Regions from separate parts of the Cellulosimicrobium funkei genome, predicted to be linked through region 1. Evidence: predicted binding sites of a transcription regulator. Region 1 holds the regulator's gene; the other holds the start of a gene.
What was found. Region 1 encodes LexA, which represses DNA repair genes until DNA is damaged. Its sites were predicted from a motif close to TCGAACANNTGTTCGA; they were not measured.
Positions count from the first base shown of each region.

Region 1 (3,400 bases):
CGACGTGCTTGTTCGGCACGCTGTCGCTGTGGCAGGGCGTGGACGTGCCTGGGCCGTCGTGCCAGCTCGTGCTCATCGACCGCATCCCGTTCCCGCGCCCGGACGACCCGGTGAAGTCGGCGCGGGCTCGCGCCGTCGAGGCCGCGGGTGGCAACGGGTTCATGCAGGTCTCCGCGACGCACGCGGCCCTCCTGCTCGCCCAGGGTGCCGGGCGGCTCGTGCGGTCCACGGCCGACCGCGGGGTCGTCGCGGTCCTGGACCCGCGGCTCGTGACGGCGCGCTACGGGTCGTTCCTCACGCGGTCCATGCCAGGGTTCTGGCAGACGACCGACCGCGACGTGGCCACCGCTGCGCTCCGCCGCCTCGCCGCCCTAGGCTGAGCCCTTTCCAGCGACTTCACGGAGGCGACATGACGAGCACGTCACCGCAGGGCACCGGCGACGCGACCACGGGCGGTCCGGGAGGGGGAGCGCGGACCACGAAGCTCGCGATCGTCGGCGCCGGTGCCGTCGGCTCGACGCTGGCCTACGCCGCGCTCATGCGCGGCGCGGCGCGCACGGTGGCGCTCCTCGACGTCAACCGCGCGAAGGTCGAGGCCGAGGTCCTCGACCTCCAGCACGGCATCCAGTTCATGCCCATGGCGCGCGTCGAGGGGTCCGACGACGTCGCGGTGTGCGCGGGCGCCGACGTCGTCGTGGTCACGGCCGGCGCCAAGCAGAAGCCGGGCCAGACGCGTCTCGACCTCGCCGAGGGCACGATCGGGCTCATGCGGACGATCCTCCCGGGCCTCGTGGAGGTCGCCCCGGATGCCGTCTACGTCATGGTGACCAACCCGGTCGACATCGTCACGTACGCGGCGCTCAAGTTCTCGGGGCTGCCCCCGACCCAGCTCTTCGGCAGCGGCACCGTGCTCGACTCCTCGCGGCTGCGGTTCCTCGTGGCGCAGCACTGCGGCGTCGCGGTGCAGAACGTGCACGCGTACATCGCGGGGGAGCACGGCGACAGCGAGATCCCGCTCTGGAGCTCCGCGACGATCGGCGGTGCGCCGCTGCTCGAGTGGCAGGGCATCGGCGGTCGGGGACCGCTCACGGGCGACGTGCGCGACGAGATCGCGCGGGAGGTCGTGCAGTCGGCCTACCGGATCATCGAGGGCAAGGGCGCGACCAACTACGCGGTCGGGCTCGCGGGCACCCGGATCATCGAGGCGGTGCTCGCCGACGAGCACCGGGTGCTGCCCGTGTCGACGCTCCTCGACGGCATCTACGGGCTCGAGGACGTCTGCCTGTCGCTCCCGACGCTCGTCGACCGCCGGGGCGCGACGGAGCGCGTCGAGGTCCCGCTCGCGGACGACGAGCTCGCGGGCCTGCGCTCGTCCGCGGAGTCGCTGCGCGCGGTCGCGCGACGCTTCGGGCTCTGAGCCCACGGGCTCGTCGGGCCTGGCACGACGAGAGCCGGGCGGTCGAGGGACCGCCCGGCTCTCGTGCTGTCCGGAGCCTGCCCGCAGGGGCGCCCGGAGCCGCTCGGGGACCGTTCAGAGGCTGCGCAGGACGGAGACGACGCGCCCCAGCACCTGGGCGTCGTCGCCGGGGATCGGGTCGTACGCGGCGTTGTGCGGCATGAGCCAGACGTGGCCGTCGGCGCGCCGCAGGCTCTTCACGGTGGCCTCGCCGTCGATCATCGCGGCCACGATCTCGCCGTTCTCCGCGACCGGCTGGCGCCGCACGACGACCCAGTCGCCGTCGCAGATCGCGGCGTCGATCATCGAGTCGCCCTGCACGCGCAGGAGGAAGAGCTCTCCCTCGCCGACGAGCTGGCGCGGCAGCGGGAAGACGTCCTCCACGACCTGCTCCGCGAGGATCGGGCCACCGGCGGCGATACGGCCGACGACGGGGACGTACGACGGCGCGGGGTGGGCCTCGTCGTACGCCGGCTCGGGGGCCGTGCCAGCTGGCGCGAGCGGGGTCGCGCGGCGGGCGTCGTCGGGCTGGACCACCTCGATGGCGCGCGGACGGTTCGGGTCGCGCCGCAGGAACCCCTTGCGCTCGAGCGTGGTGAGCTGGTGCTTGACGGAGGACGGGCTCGTGAGCCCGACGGCCTCGCCGATCTCGCGCATGCTCGGCGGGTAGCCGCGCTGCTCGACGCACGCGCGGATGGTCTCGAGCACGAGCCGCTGGCGCGGGGTGAGCCCGTCACCCCCTGCCGACCCGTCCGGCAGCTCGCGCACCTCGGCGAGCCCCCGTGCCCTGTCCGTGCCTCGTCCCGCCATGGTCGCTCCGCCCTCGTCCGTCGCGTGCCGCCGGCGCCAGCCGGGCCTGCGGCCTCCCCTCCCCGGAGCGTGCGCCCCGGGAGCTCGGTCGCCCCTCCGGGTCCGAGCGGACATGTCCGGCGAACCGACCTGAGCCCAGGCTAGGGGAGGATGCGACACGAATCAAACACCTGTTCGAGCATGTCTCGACTCTGTCGGTCGTTCGTGATAGACCTTCGTACAGATGTTCTACGTACAGGTGTTCGACCGCAGCGGGTCGGCGTGGAGATGAGACGGGCACGCGGGTCCGATCGACCGGGGAAGGCGATCGGGCTCGCGGGCCGGGACGGAGGGGACATGGACACGGTGGCGATGGCGACGGCAGCGCCGCCCGCGCTCGGGCGGGGCGTTGCGGCGGAGCGAGGCGTGCGCCCGCAGGCACCGCTGCGGCTCACGCGACGCGGCCGTGCGGTCCTCGTGCTCCTCGTGGCCGTCGTGCTCGTCCTCGCGGCGCGCGTCGGCCTGGCCGTCGCGGGCGGGCCCGGGGAGCCGGTCGAGGTCCGGGTCCACGTCGTGAGCACGGGGGAGACCCTGTGGGAGCTTGCCCAGGGAGTCGCGGCCCCGGGCGAGGATCTCCGTGAGGTGGTCAGCGGGCTCGTCGAGCTGAACGGCCTGTCGTCGTCGGGCGTGCAGGCCGGCCAGACGATCCTGCTCCCGGTCGCCGAGCGGTGACGCGGCGCTCGGCCGTGGCCCAGGTCCTGTGACGCAGCACACGGTGCCGACGCGCGACAGGTCGCGACCGAGGGTTGCGCCGCTCCGTTAGGTCCGCCTAAGTTAGTGTCACCTCACACGCCGGCTGGGGGGCTGGGCGGACGAGGCGAGGAGTGTGCGGACAACCGCGACTCCTGTGCACGTCGCCGCGCGCGAGGCGAGTCGCGCGCGAGATGGGGACGGGGGCGTCCCGACGGGGGCGGTCGACTTCGACCGCCCCCGTTCTGCCGTCCACGGTCGGGTGCGCCGTCGGCGTGTTGCACCGCGCGCCCGCGACGACATACGTTCGTCGCGCCGACCTGTCGGCGCGACCCGCGGAGGAGCCCCGCCATGCACTGCCCGTTCTGCCGTCACGCGGACTCCCGCGTCGTCGACTCCCGCACG
Region 1 is NZ_FTMI01000008.1:145,943-149,342, forward strand. Features, by position in the region: gene BXA05_RS17915 (ATP-dependent DNA helicase) at 1-380, shown strand, start outside; gene BXA05_RS17920 (L-lactate dehydrogenase) at 410-1,417, shown strand; gene lexA (transcriptional repressor LexA) at 1,532-2,266, opposite strand; gene BXA05_RS17930 (LysM peptidoglycan-binding domain-containing protein) at 2,603-2,977, shown strand; gene nrdR (transcriptional regulator NrdR) at 3,347-3,400, shown strand, end outside.

Region 2 (3,400 bases), on a different contig from region 1:
CGAGGTCGCGCGCGGGCCGCGGCGCGAGGAACGCGGCGGAGCGGCCGGGCGGGACGACGGCGGCGTCCCGCGCGGCGAGCACGGCGGCGAGGATGCCGTCGGCGACGCCCACCTGGCTCTCGTGGCCGGTGCGCTCGGCGACGCGCGCGACGAGCGCCTCCGCGAGCGCGGCGTCGGACCCGTGGTACCGGCTCGCCCCGGCGGCGGGCAGGAGCAGCAGGCCGGGCCGGGTGATCTCCAGCCCCGCGACGACGGTCTCGGCCGCGAGCGCGACGGGCTCGAACTCGCGGGCGTCGCGCGCGTCGTCGACGTCGAGCAGCTCGAGCTCGGGGCAGCACTCGCGGGCCCGACGGCGGCGCATGCCCCGGCGCACGCCGTGGGCGCGCGCGGTCGCGGAGACGGCGACGACGCGGCGGCCGTCGTGCGTCGCGGCGGGGACGTGCGCGGGGACGTCGCGCACCGCCATCGCCGCGAGCACCGGCCAGTCCGGCACCCACAGGGCCGCCGTGCGGGTCGGGCTCGTGGTCATCCGACGAGCCGGAGCCGGGAGGGCCGGTCGGGGTCGTCGGCCCGGGCGGCCTCGTGGGCGGTCACGGCGGCCCCGGCCACGGTGGCGCCGGTCCCGGCCGCGGGCCGGGTGCCCCGGGCGTCCTCGGCGAGGAACGCGGGCCAGTCCTCGTGGACGAGCGGGAGCTCGACCTCGAGCCGCGCGGGGCGCGCGGCTCCCCCGCGGCCCGCGCGCTCGACGACGAGGGTGCGACGGCGCAGCCAGCCCGCGCCGCGGTCCGCCCCGGACCAGCCGCCACCCGTCACGGTGAGCGCGACGTGCGCGCCCGGCCACGTCCCCGCGGCGACGAGCAGCGCCCCGCGCTCGCGTGCCCGCGCGGCCAGGCGTCGTCGGTCGGGGTCGGTGAGGGCGGCGTCGGGCCCGACGACCACGACGTCCAGGCCGTCGACGAGCGCCGAGATCGCGAGCGCCGCGTCCGGGCCGGGCCGCGGGACGAGCACGACGCGGTCGAGGTCCGCGCCGGCGTCGGCGGCCGCGAGCAGCCCGACGGCGGGGAACCCGACGGCGGCGGTCCACGCCCCGGCCCGCGACGGCCGCGCGACGAGCGCGAGCAGGAGGCTCGTCGAGCCGCGCACCGCCAGCACGGTGCCGCGCTGGAGGGCGCCGAGCGGGAGGAGCGGCGCGAGCGCGTCGTGCACCGGCCACACCCGCTCGTCCGTGCCCGCGTCCCGGCTCGCGCCCGAGGTCCGGACGTGGCGGGTGCGGGCGCGTGCCGGAGGGTCGGGCGGCGCGGGGGCGGGCCGCACGACCGACGAGGCGGCGGCGCCCGCGAGCGGGGCGACCTCGGCGAGGAGGGCGGTGCCGGCGCGCGGGACGGTGTCGGTGCGCGGGACGGTGTCGGTGCGCGGGACGACGGTCGGTGCCGCCGGGGCGGTGAGCGGTTCCGGGGCCGCGGGGGCGACGACGGGACGGTGTCGGCGGACCCCCGTACGCTCCTCCGCACGGCGCAGGACGGCACGGGCGCGCTCGGCCTTGTCGACGGCCGCAGCCGTCGGGCCTGGTGCCCCCGCCCGTTCGGCGAGGTCGGCGAGAAGGGTCATCTCGCCTCCCGGGATGCTGCTCGGACGGGACGCGCACCGCGCGTCGACTGCTGCGGGCGGTGTGCTGCACCCGCTGGGTGTTCGAACAAACGTTCGAACACTTCCAGTGAACGACCGCCGCTCCGAGGTGTCAACTCCGCAGGTCGGAGGCGCCTGCTTCGTCCGAGATGCCCACCCCAACCTTCGACCACCACTGGAGACTTGCCCGAAACCCTCGACCTCTACCTGACCCTCCTCCCCCGCCGACCATGCAGCTGTCGCCCGTCCGGCGGGCGGCACGGGCCGCGACCGCATGCTCGGCGGGCTCGAGGGGCTCCGGGGGCGTGTTCGGCATCCGGCCTCTCCCGCGCGGCGGCCCGCCGGGGTGGCAGGCTGACGCCATGGACGCCCGCACGACCCTGCCCACGCTCGGCTCGCTCACCTGGGAGCCGGCGCTCGACCACCTCGACCTCGTCGCCCCCGTGACCGCCGACGCGCTGCGCCGGTGGGCCGACGTCGACCCGGACGTCGCGGCGCTCGTCGCCGTGACGGAGATCGACCCCGACCTCGCCGACACCGCGACGCTCAACGCCGCGTTCGACCTGCCCGTCGAGGCGTCGGCGAACTGCGTCGTCGTGGGCGGCGCACGGGCGGGCGACGAGCGCATCGCCGCCGCCGTCGTGCGGGCCCACACGCGCGCCGACGTCAACACGCGCGTCCGCAAGCTGCTCGACGTGCGCAAGGCGTCGTTCCTGCCGACCGACCGCGCGACGGCCGAGTCCGGGATGGAGTACGGCGGCATCACGCCCGTCGGGCTGCCCGAGGGGTGGCGCGTGCTCGTCGACTCCCGCGTCGTGACCGACGGCGCGCTCGCGCTGATCGGCAGCGGCGTGCGGCGCTCGAAGCTGCTGCTCCCCGGCGACCTGCTGGGCCGCCTGCCCGGTGTCGAGGTCGTCGAGGACCTGGCCGTCCCGGTCGCCTGACCCGTCCCCCTGCCGAGCACGACCTGGCGGTCGCCACGGGCGGCCTGACGACCGCCAGGTCGTGCTCGACGCCCGGTGCTCAGCGATCCAGGACGACGAGCCGCTGCGTCGCGCGCGTCATCGCGACGTAGCGGTCGACCGCGCCCTCGACGCCGTCGCCGAACGCCTGCGGCTCGACGAGCACCACGAGGTCGAACTCGAGGCCCTTCGCCGTCTCGGGCGTGAGCCACCGCACCCGCGCGGCCCCCTCGCCCTCGCCACCGACGCCACCGACGCCACCGACCCTGCCGTCCGACTCCTCGCCGGACGGCCCGGACGGCCCGGACGACTCGGTGGCACCGATGACGCACGCCGTGCCGTCCGCGTGCTCGGCGAGCCACGCGCCGAGGACCGCGTCGAGGTCCGCGACCGCCCCGTGGGCCACGGGCACGCCCATGCTGCGCACCGACGTCGGGACGTTCGCGTCCGGGATCGCGGCCCGGACGACGGGCTCCGCCTCGGCCATGATCTCCCGCGGCGTGCGGTAGTTGACGCTCAGCGACGCCTCCTCGACGCGGGCGAAGCCCACGCGCGCGAGCCGCTCGCGCCAGCCCTCGGGGAAGCCGTGGCGCGCCTGGGCCCGGTCCCCGACGACCGTGACGCTGCGCGACGGGCAGCGGCTGAGGACCATCTGCCACTCGGCGTCGGTGAGCTCCTGCGCCTCGTCGACGACGACGTGCGCGAAGGGCCCCGCGAGGCGGTCCGGCGTCGCGACGACGAGCGCGCCGTCGTCCACGAGCGCGTCGCGCAGGTCCTGGCCGCGGAGCATCTGCATGACCCCGAGCTCGCTG
Region 2 is NZ_FTMI01000003.1:85,571-88,970, reverse strand. Features, by position in the region: gene BXA05_RS08535 (DNA polymerase Y family protein) at 1-529, opposite strand, end outside; gene BXA05_RS08530 (DnaE2-dependent mutagenesis accessory factor ImuA') at 526-1,608, opposite strand; gene BXA05_RS08525 (YbaK/EbsC family protein) at 1,989-2,570, shown strand; gene helR (RNA polymerase recycling motor ATPase HelR) at 2,650-3,400, opposite strand, start outside.
Region 2: BXA05_RS08530 (DnaE2-dependent mutagenesis accessory factor ImuA') is a predicted target of LexA. The motif match lies at 1,690-1,705, and genes of this name have one in related genera.